One region of the Vibrio alginolyticus NBRC 15630 genome, then DNA from elsewhere that is predicted to be linked to it. Evidence: riboswitches for the same ligand, from Rfam matches in the RefSeq annotation. Region 1 holds a riboswitch; each other region holds the start of a gene.

What was found. A riboswitch is a leader RNA that binds a small molecule or an ion and turns the genes downstream of it on or off. The one in region 1 is predicted to bind thiamine pyrophosphate.
Region 2: linked by a shared signal. The riboswitch ahead of thiB (thiamine ABC transporter substrate binding subunit) and the one ahead of thiC (phosphomethylpyrimidine synthase ThiC) in region 1 are both predicted to bind thiamine pyrophosphate.
Region 3: linked by a shared signal. The riboswitch ahead of thiD (bifunctional hydroxymethylpyrimidine kinase/phosphomethylpyrimidine kinase) and the one ahead of thiC (phosphomethylpyrimidine synthase ThiC) in region 1 are both predicted to bind thiamine pyrophosphate.

The regions. Positions count from the first base shown of each region.
Region 1 covers NC_022349.1:2,296,153-2,307,011, forward strand. Annotated here, with positions in the region: gene N646_RS10530 (aminopeptidase P family protein) at 1-53, shown strand, start outside; gene thiH (2-iminoacetate synthase ThiH) at 181-1,293, opposite strand; gene N646_RS10540 (thiazole synthase) at 1,328-2,095, opposite strand; gene thiS (sulfur carrier protein ThiS) at 2,101-2,355, opposite strand; gene N646_RS10550 (HesA/MoeB/ThiF family protein) at 2,402-3,175, opposite strand; gene N646_RS10555 (thiamine phosphate synthase) at 3,162-4,577, opposite strand; gene thiC (phosphomethylpyrimidine synthase ThiC) at 4,577-6,517, opposite strand; TPP riboswitch at 6,681-6,779, opposite strand; gene crcB (fluoride efflux transporter CrcB) at 6,840-7,223, opposite strand; gene N646_RS10570 (multicopper oxidase family protein) at 7,347-8,729, opposite strand; tRNA gene N646_RS10575 (tRNA-Trp) at 8,974-9,050, opposite strand; tRNA gene N646_RS10580 (tRNA-Asp) at 9,112-9,188, opposite strand; rRNA gene rrf (5S ribosomal RNA) at 9,266-9,382, opposite strand; rRNA gene N646_RS10590 (23S ribosomal RNA) at 9,476-10,859, opposite strand, start outside.
Region 2 covers NC_022349.1:2,681,543-2,692,401, forward strand. Annotated here, with positions in the region: gene tamB (autotransporter assembly complex protein TamB) at 1-1,719, shown strand, start outside; gene N646_RS12420 (gamma-glutamylcyclotransferase family protein) at 1,764-2,111, shown strand; gene N646_RS12425 (DUF2799 domain-containing protein) at 2,161-2,523, shown strand; gene ppa (inorganic diphosphatase) at 2,597-3,127, opposite strand; gene fbp (class 1 fructose-bisphosphatase) at 3,255-4,271, opposite strand; gene mpl (UDP-N-acetylmuramate:L-alanyl-gamma-D-glutamyl-meso-diaminopimelate ligase) at 4,584-5,942, shown strand; gene N646_RS12445 (flavin prenyltransferase UbiX) at 5,948-6,586, shown strand; TPP riboswitch at 6,624-6,760, shown strand; gene thiB (thiamine ABC transporter substrate binding subunit) at 6,833-7,825, shown strand; gene thiP (thiamine/thiamine pyrophosphate ABC transporter permease ThiP) at 7,867-9,453, shown strand; gene thiQ (thiamine ABC transporter ATP-binding protein) at 9,453-10,157, shown strand; gene N646_RS12465 (LysR family transcriptional regulator) at 10,176-10,859, opposite strand, start outside.
Region 3 covers NC_022359.1:525,261-536,119, reverse strand. Annotated here, with positions in the region: rRNA gene N646_RS17725 (16S ribosomal RNA) at 1-1,427, opposite strand, end outside; gene N646_RS17720 (DUF3087 domain-containing protein) at 1,896-2,420, opposite strand; gene trmY (tRNA (pseudouridine(54)-N(1))-methyltransferase TrmY) at 2,581-3,180, shown strand; gene N646_RS17710 (TldD/PmbA family protein) at 3,258-4,601, opposite strand; gene N646_RS17705 (TldD/PmbA family protein) at 4,601-5,986, opposite strand; TPP riboswitch at 6,298-6,405, shown strand; gene thiD (bifunctional hydroxymethylpyrimidine kinase/phosphomethylpyrimidine kinase) at 6,503-7,360, shown strand; gene N646_RS17695 (ABC transporter ATP-binding protein) at 7,350-8,105, shown strand; gene N646_RS17690 (ABC transporter permease) at 8,098-8,898, shown strand; gene N646_RS17685 (ABC transporter substrate-binding protein) at 8,946-9,896, shown strand; gene tenA (thiaminase II) at 9,951-10,619, shown strand; gene thiM (hydroxyethylthiazole kinase) at 10,632-10,859, shown strand, end outside.

The DNA.
Region 1 (10,859 bases):
GCAATGTGAAAGAGTGGCTTCGTCAAGCAACACTACCAGTAGCACACAGCTAGAAGCTAGAAGCTAGAAGCTAGAAGCTAGAAGCTAGAAAAAGTAGAGGGTTGATGTTTTGCATCAACCCTCTTTTTTTGCCTATGTTTCACGTGAAACATAACGATGACCAGTGGCTTTATTTATTGCTTAACCGGAATACGCTGAGTGCCAATCTCGCCATACAGGGTCAAAACCTTTGGCTCGAATCATATTTTCCACAGAACCCGCGCTTCGTTCGTCACTGATCTCAAACTGCTCGAGTTCAGCATCATCCATCGCATAACCACCCGGCTGAGTTTTCGATGCAGCAGACATACTAGTGATGCCTAACGGTAATGCATTGTCTCTGAACTTCGGTGATTCACGAGTCGATAATGACAACTCCACTTCTGGATTCAACAAGCGATAAGCGCAAATCAACTGCACAAGCTGTTTATCCGTCATGACTGATTTTGGTTGGAGCGCACCCTCACAAGGACGTAAACGTGGGAAAGAAATTGAGTAACGAGTCTGCCAATACGTGCGCTCAAGATAGTCCAAGTGCGCTGCCACATAAAAACAGTCGGTACGCCACTCTTCCAATCCTATCAAAGCACCAATACCGATCTTATCGATGCCTGCTTTTGCAAGACGATCGGGTGTATCCAATCGGTATTCGAAATCCATTTTATTACCTCGCAAATGGTGCTCGGCGTAAGTCGAAGGATGATACGTTTCTTGATAGACCATCACCGCATCCAAACCCAATGTCTTGAGCTCTGCGTATTCGTCTTGATCTAGCGGCTGCACTTCCATCGCCAAATAGTTAAAGCGCTTCTTAATCATCGGCACCATTTCGCGGAAGTATTTCATGCCCACTTTGGTTTCGTGTTCGCCAGTCACCAGCAATACGCTATCAAACTTCATGCGTTTAATGGCCTCAACTTCTGCAGCCACTTCGTCCCTATTCAAAGTACGACGCTTGATTCTGTTGTCCATAGAGAAGCCACAATAAGTACAAGCATTGGCGCACAAGTTAGAAAGGTACAGTGGAATATAAAGCGACATGGTATTACCAAAACGCTTGCGAGTGGCCGAGTATGACAGTTGTGCCATCTGCTCTAAGTACGCTTCAGCCGCTGGTGAAATTAGCGCTTTAAAGTCTTCCAAATCACGCTTGGGTTTATTCAATGCTCGCTCAACATCTTGTGCCGTTTTCGCGTAGATCGACATCGAAATGTCATCCCAATTAAGCTGCTTAAATTGTTCAACGAAGCTCATGTTTTCCTCGCTTAATAGCTAAACCAATCTAGTACTAAAGCTCATCTAGGAATGACGTCAGTGGACTCGACGCAACCGCATGAGAAACCTTACCGGCAAGTCCGGCTTCATAAGCCATACGCCCCGACTCTACCGCCAACTTAAATGCCTTCGCCATCGCAACGGGATCGCTCGAAGCTGCAATCGCAGTATTAACGAGCACGGCATCCGCGCCCATTTCCATCGCACGCGCGGCATGTGAAGGAGCACCAATACCCGCATCAACAATGACAGGAACATTAGCTTGGTCGATGATGATCTCTAGGAAATCGTGAGAAACTATCCCTTTGTTGGAACCAATCGGAGCACCTAATGGCATGACAGCAGCGCAGCCAACCTCTTCCAATCGTTTACACAGAACCGGGTCAGCATGACAGTAAGGAAGGACAATGAAGCCTTCACGAACCAGCTGTTCAGCGGCTGCAAGTGTCTCAATTGGATCGGGCATCAAGTACTTCGGGTCTGGATGAATTTCCAGTTTTAGCCAGTTAGTACCCAACGCTTCTCGCGCCAGTTGTGCAGCAAACACAGCATCTTTAGCATTCTTTGCTCCTGATGTGTTTGGCAATAAGTTCACCCCCGCTTTTACTAGCGGCAGCAAAATATCGTCTTGTTGGTCATTCACATCCACACGCTTCAACGCCATGGTCGCAAGTTGAGAGCCCGATACTTGAATCGCTTCTGCCATTAATCGGCTGCTGGCAAATTTCCCTGTTCCCGTGAACAGTCTTGATTCGAATTGTTTATCACCAATTTTAAGCATCGACTTTAACCCCCCGCGATCGCTTGAAACAAAGAGATGCTATCTCCCTGTGAAAGAACTGTGCTAGCCCACTCACTGCGTGGCACAACATTGTTATTAATTGCAAAAACGCAGCCCTTTTCTGGTAGCGCAAATTGACTAATGATTTGCTGTAGATTCGACTCACTGGCAACTCGATGTGACTGGTCATTGATGACAATAGTGATCACATCTAAGTCAGCAGCGGTCATTTGTGTTGTTTGTTGTTCTGATAACGTCATTGCTTCCAACTCTCTTAATTCTGCCTATTACTCGTATACTCGTAAGCTAAATCTGAGCACATACTTGGCACTGTTTGTCTTTGCTTATCGCCATGGTTTGCCATTGCAGTTTCAACCCATCAAACAGATGCAACTTGGCAGTCTCGACATGAAACTTTCCCGTCGCCAGTTTTTGAATTGCCGCTATCGCTTGGTAGTTACCAAGTGTGCCCACTACCGGGCCGACAACACCGCTCTCACTGCATTTTTGACTTTGTGGTAATTCGTCAAACGGATACAAACAGCGGTAACAGGCTTTACTCTGCACTTCTTGTTCACTTGGTGTTTGGTAATCAAAGACAGCAAATTGCCCTTGCCAACCAATTGCCGCCGCTGAGATGAGTGGCGTATTTTGCTCGAAACAAACTTGGTTAATTAGCTGACGCGTTGGCATGTTATCGGTGCAGTCGAGCACCACATCCGCTAGCATCACCTCAAGCTGAAGCTGTGCTTTGTCTAATCGCTTATTGATAGCACGAATTTGAACCATAGTATTAAGTTCAGTAAGTTGCTTTACAGTCGCTTTTGTTTTCGCAACTTGGAGGTCTTGTTCACGATAAATGATCTGACGTTGTAGGTTACTGCTATCAACTTCATCGTCATCGACTACAACCAATTTACCAACGCCCGCTGACGCCAAGTACAAACTCGCTGCGCTCCCCAATCCACCACAACCGATGATCAGCACATGCGATTTGCTCAAACGCTCTTGCCCAACTTCGGCAATTTCTGGCAGAGCGACTTGACGTTGATAGCGAAGGAACTGCTTATCCGTGAGCATGCTCGCCTCTCTTACTAAGCGCCAACTCACTATTCTGATCAGTAAACGTTAGCTGTCTTTCCTTCATCAGTTGTGCAAAAAACTCGATAACGAACTGAGGTGATTCTGCCAACGTAATAGCACGCACAACTGCCAAACTAGAGACGCCTGTGCGCCAAACTTGGTCTGCATTAGATTGGTCAATGCCACCAATCGCGACCGTCGGAAAGCCAAGCACATAGTCACTATCTGCTTTGTCTTTTGAAGGATGGAAAACCGACTCCGCGTTTCCATAAGGAATGCTATCAATCAGCTTTTGATACAGAGCCAAGCGCACCAAACCTTGTGGTTTCGATGGCATCTGTTTTGTGGTGGTTGGGAAAATATGCCCTAGCGCGATGTAACTAGGATGAATTTGTACGATGCGCAGTAGCTCATAATAACCATGAGTAGAAAGACCAAGACGAATGCCGGCTTTAGTTAGCTGAGCCAAATTCGATTCTTCTATGTCTTCTTGTCCTAGGTGAACACCATAAGCGCCATGCTTGATTGCCAACTGCCAATAGTCATTGATGAACACTTGTGCTTGATACTGACGACCTAGCTCAATTGCTCGAATGATCTGTTGTTCTAAATCGGCTTGTTGTGGGTCCTTGATTCGCAGTTGAATAGTGTTGATGCCTAGTGGCAGTAAACGCTCAATCCAAGCAACGTCATCAACGACTGGGTAGAGCCCTAGACTTTGCTTGGTTAGAGTTGGAAAGCTAACACTCTCACCTTGTGCAGACCAACCAACTTGAATACCTAGTCGGTTATCCTCCAGTACAGGTGTGGGGAAATCATCAAATTGGTCAGCCCACTGAGTAGAGCGTCCCTCGTCAAGGTTGTCGTTCAACAGTGTTTCACGTGAAACATTCGCTTGTTGAGTTAGCATTCCTTGAGCAAGTGTTAACGCATCTTCGATAGGAAAATCGAGTACTGTCAGCGTTACTATCCAAGCAAGGTGATGTTCGGGATCGAACATTGCGTTGGGTTTGGACTTAACGGAAAGCGCTCTCACTTCGTCGTTAATTGGGTGACGCCAGATATCAAGCTGAAGCACTTTCTCCTTTTCACCGAAAACCTGAGTATCAGCAATACCAATATAAATCGCTTTCGACGGTTGCTTAGCACACGCTTCTACCGACAAAGCAGAACGGTAATAGAGCACAAGTGAACTCTCATGCTCAGAGTCATAATCATCAATGAGATCAGTCGTTATGTGTGTGGTCTGTTGGCCGCGAACAAGCTGAATAGATTGAGTTGGGCTCACACCCAACTCAATGTCTTCAATGCTAAAACCCTGTTCTTTCGCCAACAACAAACATTGCTGAACGAAACCTGTCAGTTCAATCAACGATGACGGAATAAGGATTTTGCTCATTAGTCACTTACCTCAGCATGTGCTGCTGGGTGGTATAGCTCGGAACCTGACTCTCTAAATTCTTGCGATTTCTGACGCATCCCTTCAAGAGGATCATCTAGCATTTTAATCGAGATAGCTTGGTCCGCAGCAACTTGCTCAGTGTCTTTCGCGTACTCTCGTACCTCTTGCGAAATCTTCATCGAGCAGAACTTTGGTCCACACATGGAACAGAAGTGAGCAACTTTGCCGGACTCTTGAGGCAAGGTTTCGTCATGAAAAGCGCGCGCGGTATCAGGGTCGAGCGACAAGTTAAATTGGTCTTCCCAGCGGAACTCGAAGCGAGCTTTAGAAAGCGCGTTATCACGAACTTGTGCACCAGGGTGTCCCTTCGCCAAATCCGCGGCGTGCGCAGCAAGCTTGTAAGTGATCATGCCTACCTTAACGTCTTCTTTGTTCGGTAAGCCAAGGTGTTCTTTAGGCGTTACATAACAAAGCATCGCACAGCCATACCAACCAATCATGGCAGCGCCAATACCTGAAGTAATATGGTCGTAACCAGGAGCAACGTCTGTCGTCAATGGGCCAAGGGTATAGAAAGGAGCTTCATGGCAGTGCTCTAACTGTTCTTCCATGTTCTCTTTGATCATGTGCATTGGAACATGACCAGGACCTTCGATAATCACCTGTACGTCGTATTCCCACGCTATCTTGGTTAACTCACCAAGGGTACGAAGCTCTGCAAATTGCGCTTCGTCGTTAGCATCGGCCACCGAGCCAGGACGCAGACCATCACCGAGAGAAAGTGCCACATCATACTTAGCACAGATTTCACAGATCTCTAGGAAGTGGGTATATAAGAAGCTTTCTTGGTGATGCGCTAAACACCATTTCGCGATGATAGAACCACCACGAGAGACGATGCCAGTAACGCGTTTTGCAGTCATTGGCACATAACGAAGTAGTAAACCGGCATGGATAGTAAAGTAGTCAACGCCCTGCTCTGCTTGCTCAATCAGGGTATCGCGCATCACTTCCCAGTTAAGGTTTTCCGCAACACCATTCACTTTCTCAAGCGCTTGATACATTGGTACGGTACCGATCGGAACCGGACTGTTACGTAGAATCCACTCGCGAGTTTCGTGGATGTTACGTCCAGTAGAGAGATCCATAACGGTATCGCCACCCCAGCGCGTTGCCCATACTAACTTCTCTACTTCTTCCTCAATCGAAGAAGTGACCGATGAGTTACCGATGTTGGCGTTCACTTTGACCAAAAAGTTACGTCCAATGATCATTGGTTCGGATTCTGGGTGGTTAATATTGGAAGGGATAATAGCGCGACCTTCGGCGACTTCTTTACGCACGAATTCGGCGGTAATATCTTTTGGTAGGTTCGCTCCGAAGCTTTGACCCGGATGCTGTTGATTCAGCACTTCATCGCGATACTTGGCACGCCCCATGTTTTCACGCAGCGCGATGTATTCCATTTCTGGGGTAATAATACCTTTGCGAGCATAGTGCAATTGGGTCACACAATGGCCATCTTTGGCACGTCGAATACGTGGTAGATTACCGTAACGAAGATCGTCTAGTGTTTCGTCTTCTAAGCGTTCTTTGGTGTACACCGAGCTTACTTCATCAAGTAGCTCAGTATCGGCACGCTCTTCAATCCACCCTTCTCTCAGCTTAGGTAAGCCGCTATAGAGGTCTATGGTGTGCTCTGGATCTGTGTATACACCCGAGGTATCGTAAACGCGTACTGGCTCATTAGGTTCGAAAATAGGCGCTTCTTTTGTGCCTCCAATAAGGCTATCAGCGAGTGATATTTCACGCATGGGTACACGAATATCTGGACGTGAGCCTTCTACGTAGACTTTGCTTGAATTGGGGTACGGTTGTACCGAGAGTGTATCAATGAACTGTTTTGCTTCCAGTCTCGCTTGTTTGCGACTCGACATAGCATTTTTCCTTGCTTTGTTATACTAGATAAAAAGTAATTGGATAAAAATGCTTGGCGGATAGATGCGACAAGAGGAGTCAAATTAAGGCTAGTTAAAGCTTACGATATTTGCCTGTAACAACATTCGACTTTTGATAGATCAACCAGAAAGAACTCCGGTGTGAATATCTTCTCTTGTTCCCTTCGCAGATTCTAATCTGATCAGGTTCAACGGATCCCGAATTAACGGTCTCAGCCTTATGGCACTCCGACAAGTGATGTCAGTATATAAAAACGGCTTGGTGAAACCAAGCCGACCTGTTCAATTTTTAACTACTTTGCTAGCTGCGCATCAATAATTGAAAGCCTATCCACGCCGCTGAAATACTTAACACTACATTCAACAATACGTTCAACCCCATCTTAAAGAAAGCGCCCTGCTGCATAAGCAACACATTATCCATCGAGAAGGTGGAAAACGTCGTTAGTGCCCCTAAAAAACCCAAGCCAATCACTTGTCGCCAAGGTTCCGTTGCCAAAAGTTCATTATCGAAAGCTGCTATCAATAAGCCCATCATAAATGAGCCAACAACGTTAACGGTTAACGTACCATATGGAAAACCACGCCCCAATAAAATGACACAAAGTTCAGAAATTAAGTAACGAGAACATGCACCAAATGCACCACCCAATGCAATAAAACCCAAAACGGATAGTTGTCCCATAATTCCCCCAGAAAAGTTAATGGCGACATTGTAATCAAATTTACGGCAATAGTGATTATACAATCTTAGAATTCAGCAAAGTATAGCGCTTAAAACTTATCAAGATTTTAAAAGTTACAGGAGTCACTTTACTTCGATGTAACCCATCAACCCCGTCTTCATGTGTTCAATTACATGACAATGGTACATCCAACGCCCTGGGTTATCTGCAACAAATGCCGCTTTCGCACTGCCGCTTTTTCCAAGTAAGACCGTATCGGTATGAAACGGTTCGTCGAGTTTTTTGCCATCTAACTCAAGAACCGTAAATGTGTGTCCATGAAGATGAATAGGATGATGATATTGGGTGACGTTCTTTAGGTTGAAGATATAGGTTTTTCCCATCTCCAATGTTGAAAGCGGCGCTGGAATATTATCTTTGCTCATTCCTTCCCAAGCCCGTTTGTTCATCAGCCAGAATTGGGGGATCGCTTTGCCCGATTTATCAGCAGGAGTGATCGCCCCCTCCCACTCAAACACATAATCGATTTGCTCTGCATTTTTCAAATCGAGAGCTGGCACAGGGTTGAGAGGTAACAAAGGCAGTTTCTGGTTGCTCGGCAAGTCAGACTCAACAACGTCAAACTCGCACAAAGGGAATGGGAAGCGTCCTTTCATTCGACGCACATAAACACGTGTTCCAGCCTTCGGAGCAATCAATCCGACATCCAACCTCATTCCTGGACCAATTTTGTGCTGAGTGAGCTTATAAGGCGCTTTAACAGGATTACCATCAATAGCAATAACCCAAGCCTCTGCACCTTCAATAGCGATCGGGTAAGTAATGGTATTATCGACATTAGCAATTCTTAATCGCGTGGTAGCATTCTGCTTCAGCGCATAAACAGGTTCATGCACACCATTGACGCTACTCCACTCTCCGGGAGTCCCCATACGAGCGCTCAAGCGCGGTACCATAAGGTTCTTCCACTGACCTTGTTTGTCTAAATGCCAATGCTTTAGAACTATTTCCTGTTCTTCATCAAATAGAACAGGCTCAGCCTCTTCAACGATAATTAACCCAACTAAGCCCATACCAAGTTGCTTAACGCTATTCATATGGGGGTGATACCAAAACGTGCCTGCATCTGGCGGTGTAAATTCATAAACGAATGTTTCACCCGGCATGATAGGCGGCTGGCTTAAGAAAGGTACACCATCCATTTCAATAGGGATTCGCAAGCCATGCCAGTGAATTGTAGTTGGCTCTGAAAGCTTGTTGGTGAATCGGATAATAACTTTCTCACCTTGGCGACAGCGAATCGTAGGCGCTGGAATCGAACCATTAAATGCGAGTACGTCTGTGTTAAACCCTGGGACCAATTCTGCAGTAGAAGGCTCTGCAGTGATATCGTATATATATTGCCCCTGCTTATTAGTGCTCCTAGATAGAGAACATGCAGGTAGAACGGTAAGCGCGGAGATTGCTAAGGATGATTGAAGAAAGCGTCGACGAGATATATCCATACATAGTTACTCATTAATCCAGATCGGTTGAGTGTAACTAAATATAAATAGTGATTCCCCTTTATTATTAAAATTTCGGGCCACTGATCATTACAGCTAACTGTAGTTTCGTTCGTTCAGTAGATTAAATGCAGCCAAAGTACAGCAGAAAGCCATACTTACGGGATAAGAGTAGAAATAAGCTATAATAATGAGAAGAAACCAGATACAAAAAAGGCTCTGACCTAAGTCAGAGCCTGATATATGGCAGGGGTGGAGAGATTCGAACTCCCAACACGCGGATTTGGAATCCGCTGCTCTGCCAATTGGAGCTACACCCCTATAGAATTTTCATATTCTAGATTTGACAAAACCTCGCATAAGCGAGGTTGTCGATATTAAGTGGCGGAGTGGACGGGACTCGAACCCGCGACCCCCGGCGTGACAGGCCGGTATTCTAACCAACTGAACTACCACTCCGCAGTGGTATCACTCGCTTTAATAAGCAAGCGTCCGCTTTTGTCTTCACTTTTCGAAAAAGTGAAAATAAAACTAAAGCCTGGCGATGTCCTACTCTCACATGGGGAAGCCCCACACTACCATCGGCGCTATTTCGTTTCACTTCTGAGTTCGGCATGGAAATCAGGTGGGTCCAAAACGCTATGGTCGCCAAGCAAATTCTTTAATCTGGAAAGCTGTTTCTTAATTCTCGTTACTACACATTCAACGTTCTTTCATTGAGTCCATCAAAACCCCTTGGGTGTTGTATGGTTAAGCCTCACGGGCAATTAGTACAGGTTAGCTCAACGCCTCACAACGCTTACACACCCTGCCTATCAACGTCGTAGTCTACGACAACCCTTTAGGATACTTAAAGTATCAGGGAGAACTCATCTCAAGGCTCGCTTCCCGCTTAGATGCTTTCAGCGGTTATCGATCCCGAACTTAGCTACCGGGCAATGCGTCTGGCGACACAACCCGAACACCAGAGGTTCGTCCACTCCGGTCCTCTCGTACTAGGAGCAGCCCCTTTCAATTCTCCAACGCCCACGGCAGATAGGGACCGAACTGTCTCACGACGTTCTAAACCCAGCTCGCGTACCACTTTAAATGGCGAACAGCCATACCCTTGGGACCGACTTCAGCCCCAGGATGTGATGAGCCGACATCGAGGTGCCAAACACCGCCGTCGATATGAACTCTTGGGCGGTATCAGCCTGTTATCCCCGGAGTACCTTTTATCCGTTGAGCGATGGCCCTTCCATTCAGAACCACCGGATCACTATGACCTGCTTTCGCACCTGCTCGAATTGTCATTCTCGCAGTCAAGCGGGCTTATGCCATTGCACTAACCTCACGATGTCCAACCGTGATTAGCCCACCTTCGTGCTCCTCCGTTACGCTTTGGGAGGAGACCGCCCCAGTCAAACTACCCACCAGGCACTGTCCGCAACCCCGATAAGGGGTCGACGTTAGAACATCAACACTACAAGGGTGGTATTTCAAGGACGGCTCCACGCAATCTAGCGACTGCGCTTCAAAGCCTCCCACCTATCCTACACATGTAGGGTCAATGTTCAGTGCCAAGCTGTAGTAAAGGTTCACGGGGTCTTTCCGTCTAGCCGCGGGTACACTGCATCTTCACAGCGATTTCAATTTCACTGAGTCTCGGGTGGAGACAGCGTGGCCATCATTACGCCATTCGTGCAGGTCGGAACTTACCCGACAAGGAATTTCGCTACCTTAGGACCGTTATAGTTACGGCCGCCGTTTACCGGGGCTTCGATCAAGAGCTTCGACCGAAGTCTAACCCCATCAATTAACCTTCCGGCACCGGGCAGGCGTCACACCGTATACGTCATCTTGCGATTTTGCACAGTGCTGTGTTTTTAATAAACAGTTGCAGCCACCTGGTATCTGCGACTCTCAATAGCTCCATCCGCGAGGGACTTCACCGTCGAGAGCGTACCTTCTCCCGAAGTTACGGTACCATTTTGCCTAGTTCCTTCACCCGAGTTCTCTCAAGCGCCTTGGTATTCTCTACCCGACCACCTGTGTCGGTTTGGGGTACGATTCCTTACAATCTGAAGCTTAGAGGCTTTTCCTGGAAGCATGGCATCAATGACTTCACTACCGTAGTAGCTCGACGTC
Region 2 (10,859 bases), 390 kb from region 1:
TCGACCGCGGTGAAGGTCAATATCGACAAACAGATCGCGAACGTTCAAGCGCATTGTTGGTTGCAAGCGGAGTCGAGCGTATGTCTAACCGAAGACATTAGTGTCGGTAAGAGTGGCCAGGCGAAGTTAGCCATCAATGATTTTGATTTTGACCAAATCAAACAATTCCTGCCGCCAGAAACCAAGCTGCAAGGCTCGGTTAATGCACAGGCTTTTGCTAAATGGGCACCAGAGAAAAAGCCTGAAGTAACCTTAAGTGTCAATATGCCAAAAGGCCAAGTTGAACAAGCGCTTGAACAGCCAATTAAAGTCGGTTGGGAAAGCTTCAACTTTAAAGCAGCATTAGCGAAAGACAAGCTTGATGCCGAGTGGCTATTTGATGTGAAAGATAACGGTGACTTGTCTGGTAAGGTTTCTTTACTGAATGTCTCGTCTGAAAAGCCCACTATTGATGGTAAGGTTTCACTCTCTACGTTCCACTTGGACTTCTTGGCACCGTTGATTGGTGAGTACAGCTTGTTTAAAGCAAACATGAATACTGACCTAGCGATATCAGGTGACGTTATGCATCCGAAGGTGAACGGTCAGTTCTTGATTGACCAAATGAAGCTACAGGGTGAAGTCACACCGATAGATATAAACTCAGGGCAGGTCGTCATCAACTTTAAAGGTCATCAAGCGGACTTGAATGCCGGAATTTTAACCCCGGATGGTGAGTTGAACGTTACCGGTGATGCCGACTGGCAGGACTTACAGAACTGGCGCACTAAAGCGCGTGTATTTGCTAAAGAGCTCAATGTTGATTTGCCTCCAATGGTAAAAATCAAGGTTGAGCCTGACATGACAATAGATGTGACCCCTCAGCTTGCGAAAATTGAGGGTGATATTAATTTGCCATGGGGAAGAATTGTCGTCGAAGAGCTTCCACCAAGTGCGGTAGGTGTATCGAGTGATACCGTTATTCTCGATAAAAACTTGCAACCAGTGGACGATGTGGCTGCGATGCCGTTTGATGTGGAAACGAACATCAACATTAAAATTGGTGATGACTTCCAACTTGCCGCTTTTGGCTTAAAAGGTGGGTTGAAAGGGAACCTAAACGTGACACAAAAAGACAAAGGTCCTTTCATCGTTGGTGAAGTGAATGTTGTTGACGGTTCTTATCGTTCGTTTGGTCAGGACTTATTGATTAAAGAAGGTAAGATCCTGATGAATGGTCCACCAGATCAACCTTACTTGTCTATCAAAGCGATTCGTAATCCAGACAATACCCAAGATGATGTCATTGCGGGGGTACAAGTGTCGGGCCCAGCATCTGATCCGAGTATAGAAATTTTCTCAGAGCCCGCGATGAACCAAGCCAATGCACTTTCTTATCTACTTCGTGGTCAAGATATTGATGGTGAAGCCGGTGGTAATGCAATGACGACTACCTTAATTGGTTTAAGCTTGGCGAAGAGTGGTCGTGTGGTTGGTGAAATCGGTGAAGCCTTTGGCGTACAAGATTTACAGCTGGACACTGCTGGGTCGGGCGATGATTCGCAAGTGACGGTGAGTGGTTATATTCTGCCAGGTTTGCAGGTGAAATATGGTGTCGGCATCTTTAACTCCCTAGGTGAGTTCACTGTGCGTTACCGATTGATGCAAGACTTGTATTTAGAAGCGGTATCTGGTGTAGATAGCGCCGTTGACCTACTCTATCAGTTTGAGTTCGATTAAAGTGCTTTAACCTAAGCATACACAGTCATGACTAAGGAGTGGTTATGCAGCATTTGATTTTTGTCTACGGCACGTTACGCAAGGGAGAGTACAACCATCAGTATTTGCGCTCGGCGCAGTTTCTTGGTTTACATGAAACGGATGCTCAATTTGCAATGTATGACTTAGGCCCTTATCCAGCGTTGTCTGATGGGCAACGCTCGATTCAAGGTGAGGTGTACCTGATTGACAGTGAAACCTTATCTGAGCTAGATAGGTTAGAAGATGTGCCAGTGGAGTATCGCCGAGAGAGCATCGTCACGCCGTTTGGCCAAGCTTGGATCTACTTATATCAAGATACTGAGCAATTAACCGAAGAAATCGCTTCCGGAGATTGGTGTCAAAAGGTGTGAGCTATACTGACATTATCAATAGCAACGAGCTAAACACTAAGGAGTCACGATGAAAACATTCGTAATTGGATCAATGGCGTTGCTTCTTGCTGCATGCGCACAAACAACACTACCGACTTCGAATAATGTGACCGATTGGCAAGTGTTTGGTAAGCAGTCAGCTTTAGATGGATTACGGGAGTTATCTGAGGAGCGAATTGCGAAGCTGGATGATGTTAACCATGCGACGGCAGAACTGATAATGGCTTATCAAGCGGGTTACCAGCAAGGCAAGCAAGAGTATTGCGAGCAAAGTGCTTATATGCTCGGTGTTATCGGGCGGCCGTATTTTGGCATTTGTGATGATGTTGACCCCTTCTTTCAACATGACTACGACGCTGGACGAATGTCTTCAGCAGGCGCACCTATCTAGTTGACACAGGTAAGATGAAAGCAAAAGAGCTGCCCTAGAGCAGCTCTTGTTAATTTTGTATCAGCAGTGATGCTTATTTTTTCTGAGCTCGCTCGTAAGATTCTAGGATTTCAGCTTTGGCGGCAGCAACATCTGCCCAACCATCCACTTTCACCCATTTGCCTGCTTCAAGCTCTTTGTAACGCTCAAAGAATTGCGTGATCTGCGCTTTCAGTAGTTCTGGGATATCGTCCACATCTTGGATGTGCTCGTACTCTTTCGAGATTTTTGAGTGGGGAACCGCAAACACTTTTGCATCTTCACCCGATTCATCTGTCATCTTCAAAACGCCAACAGGACGGCAGCGAATGACTGAACCTGGCATGAGTGGGTATGGTGTTGGTACCAATACGTCGACTGGGTCGCCATCAAGAGACAGGGTATTGTTCACGTAGCCATAGTTGCATGGGTAGAACATTGGTGCAGACATGAAACGGTCGACAAATACAGCACCAGAGTCTTTATCTACTTCGTACTTGATTGGATCTGCATTTGCAGGAATTTCGATCACGACATAGATATCTTCAGGCAGCGACTTGCCTGCTGGTACATGGTTTAAGCTCATTAGAATATTCCTTTTCATTAACGATGAGTCACACAAAAGCGGCTTCATCTGATGATAAATTCGCGTTTCACTTTAGCGACAAAAACGCGGCAGGTAAACACCTGCCGCGTTGGACAAAGGTCTGAAATTATTCTTCGTCGCGGTGCAGTTCAAGGAACTCTTCAACTTTGCGAACCATGTTCTTCGAACCCACAAAGAAAGGTACACGCTGGTGCAACTCAGTAGGCTTGATGTCCATAATGCGATTCACGCCGTCCGATGCAATGCCGCCAGCTTGCTCAATGAGGAATGCCATAGGGTTACATTCGTAAAGCAGGCGTAGCTTGCCTTGTGGGTGGCTTTGTGTGCTTGGGTAAAGGTAGATACCACCTTTCAGTAGGTTGCGGTGGAAATCAGCAACCAGCGAGCCAATGTAGCGAGAAGTGTATGGGCGACCGTCTTCTGGCACGTTTTCTTGGCAGTACTTGATGTACTTCTTCACCCCTTGAGGGAAACGAATGTAATTACCTTCGTTGATGGAGTAGATCTTACCATCATCAGGAATCATCATGTTTTCATGAGAAAGACAGAAGCTGCCGATAGATGGGTCGTAAGTAAAGCCGTTTACGCCGTTACCAGTTGTGTATACCAACATGGTGGAGGAGCCGTAAATTACGTAGCCCGCAGCCACTTGTTTGTGACCAGGTTGTAGGAAGTCTTCTTCAGTTGGTGGAGTACCGATTGGAGAAACACGACGGTAAATCGAGAAGATAGTACCAACAGAGACGTTCACATCGATGTTAGAAGAACCATCAAGTGGGTCCATCAGTACTACATATTTGGCGTTTTGGTTGAGTTCTTTATTGAACGCAACTGCTTCGTCTTCTTCTTCACTGGCAACGCCACACACTTGATCACGAGCTTCAAGCGCGGCTTTGAACTTATCGTTCGCGTAAACATCGAGCTTTTGCTGATCTTCACCTTGGACATTTTCCGTGCCTACAGCACCAGTGATATCACCGAGACCCGCTGCGTTGATTTCGCGGTTAACGATTTTTGCAGCTAAACGAATGGAGGCTAAAAGGGATGATAGATCACCGCTAGCGTGGGGGAAATCCGCTTGTTTTTCGACAATGAACTCGCCTAGGGTGCGCAGTCCTGACATGGTTAATCCTTACATTTTCATTTCATTGGGGGTAGTGCGCAAGTGAGCATCTCTTTATGGATGTTAAACGATTGCGCTGGATGTAAGTTTAAGTCGCAGATCTTTTTAATGGTAATGAAGTAACTGTTTGAGATCTCAATTTATTTGTAGACTTGTTTGAGGGATTCATCAGTAAGCAAGAGGTTGTACAGTCTGTGTTCAACCTTGTCATATTTGTGAAAGGGACTGCAAGAAGAAGGCTAAAGTCACTCGCTTTTCAGGCGGTAATCGCGATAATGAAAGCATTAACAAACGCATTACAAGGTTTAGTTTATGCACATTCATATCTTGGGTATCTGTGGCACATTTATGGGCGGCGCAGCGATTCTAGCGCGCCAATTAGGACATAAAGTCACTGGTTCTGATGCCAACGTTTATCCGCCAATGAGCACACTGCTTGAGTCTCAAGGTATTGAAATTATTGAAGGCTTTGACCCGTCTCAACTCGACCCTCAACCAGATCTTGTGGTGATTGGTAATGCGATGAGCCGTGGCAACCCTTGTGTCGAGCATGTGCTCAACACTAACATGCGTTACACCTCTGGCCCGCAGTGGCTCAACGAGTTTTTGCTGCATGATCGTTGGGTATTGGCGGTATCGGGTACACATGGGAAAACGACCACGTCGAGCATGCTTGCCTGGATACTTGAAGATTGTGGTTATCAACCGGGTTTCTTAGTCGGTGGGGTACTCGGTAACTTCGGAGTGTCTGCTCGTTTGGGTGAAAGCATGTTTTTTGTCGTTGAAGCCGACGAATATGACAGTGCTTTTTTCGATAAGCGTTCTAAGTTTGTGCATTACCATCCTCGCACTTTAATCATGAATAACCTTGAGTTCGATCATGCTGATATCTTCGATGATCTAGAAGCGATCAAGCGCCAATTCCATCATTTAGTGCGAACTGTACCGGGCAATGGATTGATCTTAGCGCCGAGGAAAGATCAAGCGTTAGCGGATGTATTAGAGCGTGGCTGCTGGACTGAAAAACAGTTCTCTGGTGAGAATGGTGACTGGCAAGCGCACAAATTAGTGCTTGATGGCTCAAAATTTGACGTTGCGTTGCAAGGCGAGAAGGTTGGTACCGTCGAATGGAATTTGGTGGGTGACCACAATGTGGATAATGCGCTGATGGCAATCGCTGCTGCACGACATGTTGGAGTCACTCCGGATCTTGCTTGCCAGGCATTAGGGCGTTTCATCAATACCAAGCGCCGTTTAGAGCTGAAAGGTGAAGAACAAGGTGTGACGGTTTACGATGATTTTGCGCATCACCCAACGGCAATTGAACTTACTGTCGGTGGTTTGCGTAACAAGGTAGGTGAAAAACGCATCCTTGCTGTGTTAGAGCCGCGGTCTGCCACCATGAAGCGTGGTGTACACAAAAACACACTTGCAGAGTCACTACACAGTGCAGATGAAGTCTTCTTGTTCCAGCCAGATAATATCGAGTGGTCTGTGCAAGACATTGCCGACCAATGCAAACAGCCAGCGTTTGTCGATGCGGATATAGATAACTTTGTAGCCAAGATCGTCGAACGTGCGCGACCAGGTGACCAAATTCTAGTCATGAGCAACGGTGGCTTTGGTGGTATTCACGGAAAACTTCTTGAGCAGTTAAAACAAAAAGCCTGATTGATATGCAAAACAAAACACAACCCTCTCACAAAAAAGCCATCACGTTGGCATTAACGGGGGCTTCTGGTGCTCCCTACGGCCTTCGTCTTTTAGAATGCTTGGTTGCGGCGGATTATCATGTCTACGTTCTGATTTCTTCGGCGGCTCGTGTCGTGATGGCAACCGAACACAACCTTAAGCTGCCAAGTGGGCCAGAAGCCGCAAAGCAAGCGTTGGTAGAGCACCTGAACTGCAATCCAAATAACATCACCGTTTGCGGTAAAGACGATTGGTTCTCGCCGGTTGCGTCTGGTTCTGCTGCACCTAAGCAAATGGTGGTTTGCCCATGCTCAGCAGGAAGCGTTGCGGCCATAGCACACGGTATGTCGGACAACTTGATCGAACGGGCCGCTGATGTAGTAATGAAAGAGCGCGGGCAGCTGTTGCTCGTGGTTCGCGAAACACCATTTTCAACGCTACATCTGGAGAACATGCACAAACTGTCGCAAATGGGCGTCACCATCATGCCAGCAGCTCCGGGCTTCTACCATCAGCCAAAGAGCATTGAAGACTTAGTGGATTTTATGGTGGCAAGAATTCTTGACCACTTAGGTATTGAGCAAGGTTTGGTGCCTCGTTGGGGTTATGACCAGCGCTCGTGAGCTGATTGTGTAACCACTCAAATACCTTTACAATCCATCCAACTCATCGGGGAGCAAACCCATTTAGCATTGAGTCAATCAATGCATTGGGGCGCTGAGACCTAAGTGTTTAACTAGGGACCCGTATTACCTGAACCAGATAATGCTGGCGTAGGAATTGAGTCTGGATATTGGAAATCCTTAATAGCCGCCTCAAACCCTGTGCCGCTCAACTTATTTCTCTGAAATACTCATGGAGAGCGAGCAGTGAAACCCACTCTAAATCTGATTGCCTTAGCTGCAATCGCCTCTACTTCAGCGTTTGCCGCTGAAAACACATTAACCATCTATACCTACGACTCTTTTGCCGCAGATTGGGGGCCGGGTCCTAAAATCGAGCAAGCTTTTGAAGCAAAATGTGGCTGTGACGTTAACTTCGTGGCATTAGACGATGGTGTGTCGATCCTGAATCGTCTTCGTCTTGAAGGCGGTAATAGCAAAGCCGACATCGTGTTAGGTTTGGATAACAATCTGATGGCAGAAGCGAAGAAAACCGGTCTGCTTGCCGAGCACAATGTGGATACGGCTAACACAGTGTTACCAAACGGTTGGAGTGACACGACGTTTGTACCGTACGATTACGGCTACTTCGCGTTTGTGTACAACAAAGAGAAACTGGCTAATCCGCCGAAAAGCATGAAAGAGCTGGTGGAAACGCGCGACGATCTGAAAGTGATTTACCAAGATCCGCGGACTTCAACGCCGGGCCAAGGCTTAATGCTATGGATGAAATCTATTTATGGCGACGATGTGACGCAAGCGTGGCAGAAGCTAGCGAGCAAAACCGTAACGGTCACGAAAGGTTGGTCTGAGGCGTATTCTATGTTCCTCAATGGTGAGTCCGATTTAGTGCTTTCTTACACCACTTCACCTGCGTACCACTTAATTGCGGAAAACGATTCGAAGTTTGCTACGGCGAATTTTGCTGAAGGCCACTACATGCAAGTTGAAGTAGCCGCCAAAGTGAAAGGGGCAAAAAATTCAGAACTTGCTGATCAATTTATGAGTTTCATTTTAAGTGATGAGTTCCAATCGGCGATGCCAACGGGTAACTGGATGTACCCAGTCACTGACGTTGAGTTACCTAAAGGTTTTGAAACTTTGAGTGTTCCAAGCAAGTCGTTGAGCTTTAGTGCTGATGAAGTGGCAAAAATGCGTAAGTCTTGGATTCGCGAATGGCAAAGCGCATTGACGTTTTAGCTGACGTTTCCATCCTCATCTGAATGAGATAGGTTTTACCTTTGAATTCTGTTCCAAAAATAGGTTTAGGGGTCGCGATGATCATCGCGACCTTTGTTATTTCTGCCCTAGGTGCTTTGATTGTTCAAGCCCCTTCACTTGATGTGTCTGTGGTATGGGGCGACCCGTACTATCAACATGTCACCAAGTTCAGTTTCTACCAAGCGTTTCTTTCCACATTGCTCAGTGTTGGCTTTGCCATTCCAGTAGCGCACGCACTTTCGCGTCGCCAATTTATTGGTAAATCATTACTGCTTAAGCTGTTTGCATCGACACTGGTTTTGCCGGTTTTGGTTGGTGTTTTTGGGCTGTTAGCGATTTATGGCAACAGTGGTTTGTTGGCGCAGTGGTTGCAAAGTTTCGACACTAAACTGCCATTCTCTATTTACGGTTTGAACGGCATTTTACTCGCCCATGTGTTCTTTAATTTACCTTACGCGGCACGATTGCTTCTGCAAGCCTTGGAGTCTATTCCTGCCGAGCAGCATAAGCTTTGCGCGCATCTTGGGATGAGCCATTGGGATAAGTTTCGTTGGGTAGAATGGCCGCGTTTAAGGCAGCAGCTTCCCCACGTTTGTGGGTTGGTGTTTATGTTGTGCTTTACCAGTTTTGCCACTGTAATGGCGTTGGGGGGCGGGCCAAAATCCACCACCATTGAATTGGCCATTTACCAAGCGATTAAGTTTGATTTTGATTTACAAGCTGGGGCGTTATTGGCGCTGTGGCAGATGCTGTTATGTGGACTGCTTGCTATTGGAGTGCAGAAGTTAACAAGGCCTGTTTCTATCAGTGCTGGAAGCACATCGGTACAGCAATATTTAACGAAGGATCATGGGTGGTCAAAAGCTTGGGATAGCTTTTGGATCATAGGTGCCTTTTTACTGGTAATACCGCCGTTATTGATGGTGTTACTGAGTGGCATCAACCAACAAGTTTGGACAGTATTAACCGATGAGCGTTTTTGGTCTGCGCTATTGAACTCCCTCAAAGTCGCCTGTGTCGCTAGCGCGCTTGCGGTCGCTGCAGGGGTGTCCATACTATTGACCAGTCGCCGTTGGCGGTTGCAGTACAAAAACACGCGAGCCGATCAGATTGAGTTAATCGGCACCGTTATTTTGGTGACTCCAGGTCTGGTGATTAGCACCGGTTTATTCTTACTACTGCGCGCATTTACCGATGTTTTTAGCTTGGCATTTTTTGTCGTGATTTTGGTGAACGGTTTGATGGCTTTGCCTTACGTGATCAAAACGCTAGCGCAGCCAATGCTGCACATTGAACAACAGTATCAGTATGTATGTGCCAGCTTAGGCATGCGTGGCTGGCAACGGTTTAAAGTGGTGGAGTGGCAGGCGCTACGCAAGCCGTTTGCACATGCGTTTGCGATCAGCTTTATGTTTGCAATAGGGGATTTAAGTGCCATAGCACTGTTTGGTGGACAAGAGTTTCGTACCTTACCTCTGTATTTGTTCCAGTTGCTTGGCAGTTATCAGATGGACGCAGCTGCGGTGGTATCGGTGACCCTATTGTTGTTGAGTGTGGGCTGTTTTGCCTTGATTGAGAAAGTATTGAAAACGAAGGAGAGAGCGTAATGTTAGTGTTGGATGATGTGCAGTACACCTACCAACGTGAACTGTTTCGTTTTGACTTAACGATTGAGCAAGGACAGATTGTGTCGCTGATGGGACCAAGTGGGGCAGGGAAGTCAACCTTGCTGGCGTTGGTGGCAGGATTCATCCATCCTGACCGTGGTGATATTTGTGTTGATGGTGAGTCCATTGTGCGTAAAGAGCCTTATCTGCGTCCGTTCTCTATGTTGTTCCAAGAGCACAATTTGTTTGCTCACTTATCGGTGCGTGACAACATCGGTTTGGGCTTACACCCAGGGCTAAAGCTTACGGTGGACCAAAATCGTCAGATTGAACAAGCCGCGCAGCAAGTTGGTGTTGCAGAGTACCTCGACCGTTTGCCAGAGCATCTTTCTGGTGGCCAGCGTCAACGTGTTGCCTTAGCGCGTTGTTTTGTTCAGCCTCATCCCATGTGGCTATTGGATGAGCCGTTCTCGGCGCTTGATCCGGTGTTGCGTGAAGAGATGCTGAGCTTGGTAAAAAAACTCGCAGCAGAGCGGGGAATAACTGTATTGATGGTCACGCACCATTTAAGCGATGCCAAAGCGATTGCCAGCCACTTTGTGTTTGTGGCAGATGGTAAAGTGGAAGCCGCGGGTGATATGTCTGCATTGAGTGAACAGCATGCTAGTGAGAAGCTTGCGGCATTTATCCGAGCAGCATGCTAGTGCCTGATAGTTGCTAGGTTATGCTTCTCCGCAACACAAACCATGCCGAGGGCCAAATTCAAATTGAGATCTTAAGCTCATGATATGGTCAATCATTGCTTGTACACGCCGTGGGCGGTTTGCTCCAGGACGATACACTAAATAAATAGGCATTGGTACCGTGTGCCATTGCGGTAACACTCTGACTAAGGTGCCACTTTCTAGCTCTTGCGTCATGTTCTGCACAGGTAAGTTAGCGATGCCTAGTCCTTTAAGTGCGCCTTTCAATATTGCTTCTACAGTTGTACTTGAGAAGTTACTGGTTATTGAAACATTGACGGTATTATCGTGTGAGATCAGCGTCCAAGGTCCTATTTCTGAAACATATTGATACCTCAAACAGTTATGTTTTGTCAGGTCTTCTGGCGTTTCAGGTACGCCGAACTCAGCTAAATACTCAGGGCTAGCAGCCAGGACTCGAGTGGTATAGCCTAATTTTTTCGCGATTAATCGATCATCAACTATCTGACCGACTCTAATTGCCATATCAAAGCCGTGTGAAAACAGATCAACAAAATCGTTCGATGCTTCTAACGCAATTTGTACTTTTGGCCATTGTTTTAAAAATGGCAAAAAGATGTGCTCCGCCATATACGCATCCAACGCTGGTGGCGCGGAAATACGCAGCCGGCCTTGGATCTGTTGTTCCATCTCCTGAACGTC
Region 3 (10,859 bases), on a different replicon from region 1:
CCATGGTGTGACGGGCGGTGTGTACAAGGCCCGGGAACGTATTCACCGTGGCATTCTGATCCACGATTACTAGCGATTCCGACTTCATGGAGTCGAGTTGCAGACTCCAATCCGGACTACGACGCACTTTTTGGGATTCGCTCACTTTCGCAAGTTGGCCGCCCTCTGTATGCGCCATTGTAGCACGTGTGTAGCCCTACTCGTAAGGGCCATGATGACTTGACGTCGTCCCCACCTTCCTCCGGTTTATCACCGGCAGTCTCCCTGGAGTTCCCGACATTACTCGCTGGCAAACAAGGATAAGGGTTGCGCTCGTTGCGGGACTTAACCCAACATTTCACAACACGAGCTGACGACAGCCATGCAGCACCTGTCTCAGAGTTCCCGAAGGCACCAATCCATCTCTGGAAAGTTCTCTGGATGTCAAGAGTAGGTAAGGTTCTTCGCGTTGCATCGAATTAAACCACATGCTCCACCGCTTGTGCGGGCCCCCGTCAATTCATTTGAGTTTTAATCTTGCGACCGTACTCCCCAGGCGGTCTACTTAACGCGTTAGCTCCGAAAGCCACGGCTCAAGGCCACAACCTCCAAGTAGACATCGTTTACGGCGTGGACTACCAGGGTATCTAATCCTGTTTGCTCCCCACGCTTTCGCATCTGAGTGTCAGTATCTGTCCAGGGGGCCGCCTTCGCCACCGGTATTCCTTCAGATCTCTACGCATTTCACCGCTACACCTGAAATTCTACCCCCCTCTACAGTACTCTAGTCTGCCAGTTTCAAATGCTATTCCGAGGTTGAGCCCCGGGCTTTCACATCTGACTTAACAAACCACCTGCATGCGCTTTACGCCCAGTAATTCCGATTAACGCTCGCACCCTCCGTATTACCGCGGCTGCTGGCACGGAGTTAGCCGGTGCTTCTTCTGTCGCTAACGTCAAATGATAGTGCTATTAACACTACCACCTTCCTCACGACTGAAAGTGCTTTACAACCCGAAGGCCTTCTTCACACACGCGGCATGGCTGCATCAGGCTTGCGCCCATTGTGCAATATTCCCCACTGCTGCCTCCCGTAGGAGTCTGGACCGTGTCTCAGTTCCAGTGTGGCTGATCATCCTCTCAGACCAGCTAGGGATCGTCGCCTTGGTGAGCCCTTACCTCACCAACTAGCTAATCCCACCTAGGCATATCCTGACGCGAGAGGCCCGAAGGTCCCCCTCTTTGGCCCGTAGGCATCATGCGGTATTAGCCATCGTTTCCAATGGTTATCCCCCACATCAGGGCAATTTCCTAGGCATTACTCACCCGTCCGCCGCTCGACGCCGTTATCGTTCCCCGAAGGTTCAGATAACTCGTTTCCGCTCGACTTGCATGTGTTAGGCCTGCCGCCAGCGTTCAATCTGAGCCATGATCAAACTCTTCAATTTAAGATTTTGTTCGGCTCAATGAATACTGAACATTACATAACGTAATGTTTGAATTGACTGTGCTGAATCCGAAGATTCAATGGTCACTTCGTTTCATTGAAACCTAATTTGATACCGAGGTATCTAATTGGATTATCATCAACGAGTGCCCACACAGATTGATAGGTCTATATTGTTAAAGAGCTTGCTTCGTAAGCTTTGCTATCGAAGCGGAGGCGTATTCTAAGGAATTAATTTTCAGTGTCAAACACTTTTTTAAATTAATTTTTAGAAGTTTTCTTTCGCCTTCTTGCCAACCGCTTTTGCGTTTCCGCTTTGCCCTGACAACGGAGGCGCATTATAGGGAGATGATTTTTCTTGGCAACCCCTTTTCAGAAAAAAAATCAAAAAAAAGCGTCGAATGATGAAATCTCACTCAAACGCTTATTTTTAGCACTCAGTTGTTAACTTCAAGTAGCAAATAGGCAATCAATATGTGTCTAGCCAAGACTCTTCAAAGCCTGTGATATCGAGACTCATTGATTGCGCCGCTTCGATTTGCTCGAGAGCCTCCAATTCTTTATTTACACTGCTCATCGTCAGTGTGTTGTTGTCTAGCTCAAACACCTGACTTTGAGTCGTATAGTAGAACTTAAGGATCGTCAGCGCTTTTACATCGCCATTGTTCGCGGCTGCTTTAATGCTTTTTAGTTTACGAAAGATCTTGTTGTGCAGCTGCTTGAGTTTCCAAACGTACAGCACTTCTTCCATGTATGGTCGAGTTTTAATTTGATTCAATAAAGAGAGGGAAGTTGCAACTGCGAGAACGACACCAATCAAATTCCAATGGAAATTGCCCGTTGATTGTTCTGGTACGACTTCAGTGTTGCCAAACAAAACAATCAACAAGGTACTAAAGGCAAGAGAGGAGATGGCGAGCAACGCAACAAAACCGCCAATCACAAGGTTTACTTTCTTTTTATAAATGTCTTTATTTATCTGTTTGATTTCCATATATCACTCCTAACAGGGTTGCCTCCTATTCTAACCAGCACACCCAGCTCCACAATCGAAGCTTTGTAAGTAAGTTCACATTTGCTATTAAACTCGCATCCCTTCCCTGCTTGGGTATATACTTCCGCGCATTCACTCTTCCTATATAGAGGCTAAATTCATGCGCTCTTTTGTTTTACGAGCTCGCGCGGCGCCAACCACCAGCAAAGCACTGTTAGAAGGTGTTGGTAATGAAGCGCATACAGAGATTCTTGCTCATACCATGATGAACACGATGTTCGTTGCTCAATCACACCGTGAAGATGTGGTTGTTCACTTGGTTTTAGAAAGCACAAAAGATTTCTCACGCACCATTACTATTCGCTCCAACGACATCACCAACATTGGCGGCTTCCATGAGTCAACCTTGATTGCAGCAGTGGCTCGCGCTTTGGATGCTTCGGTTGGTATGGGTAAAGAGCAACTTCGTGAAGTCGAACCTGGTATTACCGTTCGTACAGTGAGCTTTGAACGCCTAGTACAAGAACTGGCAGAAGATCACCAACTATATATGCTGGATAAGAAAGGCGAATTTGTTCGTGATGCAGAAATTGGTGAAAATCCATGTTTCTTGCTAACTGACCATATACCGATGCCGAAAAAGTCTTTTAACAGCTTAAAGCGCCTTGGCACAGAGAAGATCAGCTTAGGTCCTAAGATGCTTTTCGCTTCTCAGTGTGTAGTATTGATCCACAATGAGTTGGACATACGCGAATTCTAGTTATTCGCGCACACGTTGCTAGATAATGAAAGAGGACTCTATTGAGTCCTCTTTTTGTTTCTATAGTAATGCTAAGTTTACTTACCACCAATGCTCAAACGAGCAAAACGAACGTCTGGCGAGAAGAAAGTTCGGCTATCGTTAATTAGCTGAGTATCACCTACTGCCTCAACTTCTTGCAGCATATTGTAGAAGTTACCCGCTACCGTGATCCCACGAACTGGTTGAATGCGCTTACCATCACGGCACAAGAAACCACTCGCGCCAAATGAGAAATCACCACTCACTGCATCCGCACCAGAATGGACACCTTGAAGTTCGACTAACTCTAGGTACTCACCCGCTTTTACTTCTGACGCACTGCTGTTACCCGTCGCAATCACTTTGTGATTCGCTGATACGTCTAGGCTCGATTTTGCACCGCGAGCGGCACTTGCTGTCGAGACTGCGCCCAAGTAACTTGCGGTCTGGCTGTTGTGTAGCAAGGTTTTCAACTCACCATTAGCAATCATGACATTATCTTGAGTAGCGAAGCCTTCACTATCAAAACTCGCGATTGCCATACCATTTGGCATGTAAGCCGTATCAGTAAAGGTAATTAAATCACTCGCAACACGTTGACCAAGCTTGTCACCCAGTGGCGTAATGCCTTTCATCGCGCTTACGCCAGAGAAAGCACTGCCGAAAGCACCGAATAAACTTGCTAGCGCATTGATGTGGAAGATAGCAGGGTAGTTACCCGTCGCAACCGGTGCGCCTTCAAGAAGATCGCGAGCAAGGTTGTAGCCACCCTCGATACAGTAAGCTGGATTCAACTCATCAAAACGGCGACCCAGTGACATTCTACCCGCCATTGACTGTTTGCCGTCTTTTTCAAACAAGGTATACGCGTAACAAGTGAACGAGCGCTCGAAGTGTTGACACAATGTGCCTTGAGTATTGGCAATGATCAGTTGTGTTTCGCCATCGCTGTAACCATTGTAAGGTGCGCTAGAGGCGTGAGGCAGAGCCACTACGCCTTGCTCAAGAGCGAGAGACAGTTCGATTTTTTCGTCAACAGAAGTTGTATCTTCTTGCGCAATCTCAGCAACATCAGTCGCGATTTGACTGTTCACGCAACTAATCGTCTGATGTTCATCTTGCTTGGAAAAGCGAGCGCTTTGCAGTGCGTTGGTCAGCATCAAATCCAAGCTTGGTTGCTCTAACGACTCAGAATAGCTTGTTGCAACACGCGCATCTTTCACAACACGAACACCCAGAACTTGGCTTGAGCTTACTTTGTACTCATCCAGCTTTCCTTGGTTCGCTTTCAAAGAAAAGCTACTGTTACGGTTTACAATGACGTCCGCTTCTGCACCTTGGCGTTTTGCTTCTGATAGGACGTAATCAACCGCATTAAGAAGTTGTTGTTCTTGGCTCATTAGTTACCGCCTCCTACCAGAATGTTATCTACTTTCAGCGTTGGCTGACCGACAGTTGTTGGTACTGAACCACTCACGGAACCACACATGCCCGGCGCAAGCGCCATGTCTTTGCCGACCATGCTGATTTCTTTCAACACTTTTGGACCCGTGCTGATCAGCGTTGCTGTTTTCAGAGGCTTGGTGATTTTGCCATTTTCAATGAGGTAGGCTTCACGAACAGCAAAGTTAAACTCCCCCGTACCCGGTTGAACAGAGCCACCGCCCATCTTCTTCGCATAGATACCACGTTCGATGCCTGCCAGCATGTCATTAAGTGAATGCTCGCCCTCTTCGATAAAGGTGTTACGCATGCGCGAGGTTGGTGCGAACTTGTAGTTTTGACGACGACCAGAACCCGTAGGCTCATAACCTGTCTTCATGCCACCCATTTTATCGACCATGAAGCTGGTTAGCTTACCGTCTTTGATCAGTTGAGTGCGCTGAGTCTTCATACCTTCATCATCAATGTGAATCGAGCCCCATTCGTTGGTCATGGTGCCATCATCGACTGCATTCACTGCGGTGTGAGCAACCATTTCGCCCATCTTGTCGTGGAAGACTGATGCTTTCTTCGCAACTGAAGTGGTTTCTAGCAAGTGACCACATGCTTCATGGAAGATAACGCCGCCAAAGCCGTTACCAATCACCACCGGCATTTCACCCGATGGACAAGCATCCGCGCCAAGTTTTACTAACGCTTGCTGCGCGATAGTTTGACCTAGCTCTTTGGCATCAAGCTGTTCACTGAATTCCCAACCAGCAAGAGCGCCAGGACCTTCCATACCAGAAGACTGCTCATTACCTTTTTGCGCGACAGTGTTACCAGCAACACGAATGTAGTGGCGAGTATCGTCAACGTGTAGACCTTCTGAGTTGAAGATAGACACTTGTTGCTCGCGCTGAAGAACGCTGCCAATAAACTGGCTGATATGTTCACTCTCAGCACGTGCGGCTTGGTCAACTTTCAATAGAAACGCGATTTTTGAATCTAGGTTAGCATCCTTACCTAGCGGCATGCGGCAACCATGTTGGATTGGGTAGCGGTTCAAATTCAAAGAACCCGCTGACGCGATTTGCTCACGCTTGTCTTTTGCAGCAAGCAGCGAGGTTACGCGCTTTAGTTCGGCTTCATCTGTGCTGTTGGTGTAACCGTAAAGCACCTTATGACCGAAAAAAAGACGAATACCGATACCAAAATCGATACCCGAGTTAACCTTATCCACTTCACCAGATGCGATCTGGACAGTGTTGGTTTGGTGATGTTCAACGAATAGTTCAGCGAAATCAGCCCCCAAAAAGAGCGCATGATCGATCACTGACTTCGCTGTTACAGAATTAAGCATGAAGTCTCCTTGCTCGATGATCGTCTTAGCCTTCCTAATTAACTGTGAAAAAGTTCAACAAAGTTAAATTGGCAACACGTTAAATTTTAACAGTTTTTTAACCTTGTTTTGTGCTAATCCTTGCTTAACGAGACCACGATTATTTATTAAATATTCCAGGTTCTGCTCATTCACCAGAGCGTTGCACTAGTAAATTCCACCCAGCAAACCATTTAGGTGCTTACTTTATCACTCACCTCGCATAATTGAATACTCATTATAATTACGCTCAAAAAACGTATCCCTTCCGCAATGGTCCTGCTATCATCCGAACGAAATAGTCGGGGGGCCACACGACAAGTGTTGGCTGAGATCGAAATTCGAGACCCGTTGAACCTGATTCAGTTAGCACTGACGTAGGGAACTATGCACACTTTGCCTTTCGTCGCCCCTCTTAGGTAAGCGATAGCGATCGAAAAATCGATCTATCTGCAACGGTCAAAGTCAGTTCCTATACGTCTTGTAGTAGGAGCGACCATGACGCAGCAATCACAACCTCATTCACATCACACGCCAGCCTTGCCTACCCCTATCGTATTGACCATCGCGGGCTCAGACAGTGGTGGCGGTGCAGGTATTCAAGCCGACATCAAAGCGATGTCCGCAACCGGCAGTTTTGCTTGCTCGGTAATCACGGCGATTACTTCGCAAAATACCCAAGGCGTTTCTGCGATTTTCCCCATTCCTCTCGACCATGTAGAGAGCCAACTTGATGCAGTATTTACCGACCTCAACATCGTTGCAGTCAAAGTGGGCATGCTGGCAGATTCCAACATCATCAAAGTCGTTGCAGACAAAATTAAACAATACCAGCCAAAACACCTCGTGATTGACCCTGTGATGGTGGCCACCAGCGGCGATCTATTACTGGAACAGTCGGCAATCAGCACTTTAAAAGAAGAATTGATTCCGCTCGCAGACATCATTACCCCTAACCTACCCGAAGGCGCAGCATTGACGGGTAAGCCAATGCCTCAATCAGAATCTGAAATGAACGATATGATTACCGACCTTCGTGCGCTTGGCGCCAAAGCTATTCTGCTCAAAGGCGGTCACCTTGAAGAAAATGAAAACAGCAACGATCTGCTTATCATGCAAGACAGTGCCGAGTTAATTAGCGCCAAGCGATTTCCAACCAAAAACACTCATGGCACAGGCTGTACACTTTCTTCCGCCATTGCGTCTTATCTTGGCCAAGGCAACAACCTACACAAAGCGGTGCACCTGGGTAAGCAGTACATCAGCCAAGCTATCGCACACGCTGATGAATTGGATGTAGGTAAAGGCCATGGCCCTGTGAACCACTTTTTTGCGGGTCATACTTATGTTCGCTAACGCGATTGGCATTCAGCTTTCCGATGCTAGTCTGCGATACAAAGACAGCCAAACACCAACGCTAGCAGGGTTGAGTATGACTATTCCTGCTAATCAATGGACAGTGTTACTTGGTCGCAGTGGCTGCGGAAAAACGACGATATTGCGTTACTTAGCTGGCCTACTGGATGACCAAGTTGACTGGCATGGCGAACTCATCACAACGGATGGCGCTGCACTGCATGACCGTATCGCTTACATGGCTCAGCAGGATTTATTGCTACCGTGGTTGAATGTGTTAGACAACGTCTGCCTCAGTTCTCGATTTTCTCAAGAGCAAGCACCAGAGCAAAATAGACAACGTGCACTGGCTTTACTAAACCAAGTAAAACTCGCCGATTACGCGGATGCTAAACCAACTCAGCTCTCTGGCGGCATGAGACAACGTGTTGCCCTTGCTCGCACTCTGATGCAAGACAAGCCTCTGGTTCTGATGGATGAGCCTTTCTCTGCGTTGGACGCGGTTACTCGCCATAAGTTGCAGACCTTGTCTGCCGAATTACTGAAAGATAAGACCGTTGTTCTTATTACCCACGACCCACAAGAAGCGGTGCGATTAGCTCACCAACTCTATGTACTGCAAGGTACGCCTGCGCAAGCTCAGCACTTGGTTGTTCCGGATTCCAAGCCACCACGAGTTCTCGATGGAGAGTGCGCCGCGCTTCAACAAGCGATTTTGGATCAATTGGAGAAAGGCTATGAGTGATATGACTCAGTACAACTCCGTTTCGGCACGCGTTAGTAAAAAAGAACGCGTGACCCATCCGGCTCTACGCTTAGTTATCAGCACAGCGGTGATCTTGGGATTGTGGCAGATGGTTGTTGTGGTATTCGACATGCCAAGCTTCATCTTACCTTCACCAATTGAAGTGCTGGATAGATTAGTCACTCGTTACGATGTTCTGCTCAAACATACTTGGGTTACCGCGCAAGAGATTTTACTTGGCTTGGCGCTTGGATTATCAATGGGTTTGCTGTTCGCATTGCAAATGCTGATGTTCGAGCCGCTGAAGCGTTGGTTACTGCCAATTCTGATTGCTAGCCAAGCGATCCCTGTATTCGCTATCGCGCCAGTGCTCATGCTTTGGCTGGGTTACGGCATTGCATCGAAAGTAGTCATGGCGGCGATCATCATCTTTTTCCCCGTCACGACATGTTGCTATGACGGCTTGCGCAATACGCCAACAGGTTACCTCGACCTTGCCAAGACCATGGGCGCGTCTAAATGGCAGCTACTTCGTCATATTCAATTGCCAGCCGCCCTACCAACTTTAGCCTCAGGTATTCGTGTTGCCGTCGTTATTGCGCCAATTGGAGCAGTGGTCGGTGAGTGGGTAGGTTCAAGTGAAGGCTTGGGTTATCTGATGCTCCAAGCTAACGCTCGCATGATCATTGATGAGATGTTTGCGGCGCTGTTTATCCTCGCCGTGCTGTCTATCGCACTCTACTTCATCACCGATAAATTATTGAAAAAAGCCATCCCTTGGGAAAGCAAGTAATTGCCGAAAATAACCAAAGGAAATTGGGAAAGAAAAGGAAGAACCCCGTGAATAAAAACAAACTTATGAGCGCTGCTGCTCTACTCGCTTCAGTGGTATCAACCAATGTGCTTGCAGCAGAAAAAGAGATGACACTGATGTTGGATTGGTTCGTCAACCCAAATCATGGTCCTATCGTGATTGCCAAAGAGCGTGGTTACTTCAAAGAACAAGGTTTGAAGGTCAACATTCAAGAGCCGGCAGATCCAAGCACGCCACCTAAGTTGGTCGCGGCGGGTAAAGTCGACATGGCGATTTCATACCAACCGAGCCTAACTATCGATGTCGCAGCTGGTTTGCCACTAATCCGCTCTGCGACTTTGATTGCTACGCCACTCAACACTCTGATGGTGTTGGATAACGGTAAGAATGAAAACCTTGGCGACTTGAAAGGCAAGAAGATCGGTATTGCGATCGCAGGCAACGAAGAAGCGACAATCGGCACCATGCTAACTCAAGAGAACGTGAAGTTTTCTGACGTACAAATCATCAACGTAGGTTGGGCGCTGTCTTCGTCTCTTGCGTCTGGAAAGGTGGATGCGATTTGGGGCGGTCTACGTAACTTCGAAACCAACCAACTGGCACTAGAAGGTTATAAAGCTAAGGCCTTCTTCCCTGAAGAACACGGCGTGCCAGCGTATGACGAGTTAGTCTTCGTAGCCAATGCAAAAACCTACGACAAAGAAGCCATCAAGGCATTCAACAAAGCGCTAGAGCAAGCAACCACTTACATCGTTAACCATCCAAAAGAATCTTGGAAAGAGTTTGTTGCTTATTCACCAGACACGCTCAACAACGAGCTTAACCAACGCGCTTGGAACGACACGCTAACTCGTTTTGCTCTTCGTCCATCCGCAGTAGATCTGAAACGCTACGATGATTATGCGCAATTCATGTATTCACAAAAAATCATCGAAACACTGCCAAAAGCGAAAGATTACGTACCGAACTTTGACTAATTCTACTGACTTTGGGCTCTAAGCCTAGGGTCTTTTGATAACGAGATACCCATAATGAAATACCAAGATTTGATCGACGCTTGCCGCCAAGATTGGCAAGAATACACTGAGCATGCTTTCGTGCAGCAATTGGCGCAAGGCACTCTGGCTCAGCCTTGTTTTCTGCATTACCTAAAGCAGGATTTTCTTTTCCTAAAACAGTACGCACGAGCCTACGCATTAGCGATCTACAAAGCACGTACTTTGGATGACATGCGCCGTGCCTTACCAAGCGTACATGCATTGCTCGATTCTGAAATTGCCCACCACGTGACTTACTGTGAGCAATGGGGACTGACAGAATCCGACTTAGAAAACGAGCCAGAAGATTTCGGCACTGTGGCTTACACCCGTTACGTATTAGATGCTGGCATGACGGGCGATCTTGTTGATCTATACGCGGCACTAGCGCCATGCTCCATCGGTTATGCCGTAATCGGTAAGGTGCTGATTGAAGATGAAAAGACCGTAATCGAAGGCAACCCATATGCAAGTTGGATCAACCTCTACGGTGGTGAGGAATTCCAATCTGGTGTCGCAAAAGGGGCAGAACACTTTAATCAGTTGCTAGCAGAAATTGATATCAACAGCCAGCGCGGTCAAAACCTGATTCAGGTATTCAAAACCGCAACGCGTATGGAAGTAGCATTCTGGCAACAAGGTCTGAACGCTCAGCAAGATTAATCGGAGAGTCTCATGTTAATTGAACAAATCACCCAAGCATTAACCGCAGTACGCCAGCAAAAGCCGTTAGTCGTCAACATCACTAACTACGTGGTGATGAATAACACAGCAAACGCACTATTAGCGATCGGCGCTTCTCCAATCATGGCGCACTCCAAACAAGAGATGGCAGAGATGATGTCGTTTGCTGGCGCTTTGGTGATCAACATCGGCACCCTAGACAGCGTTTGGACGCCGCGC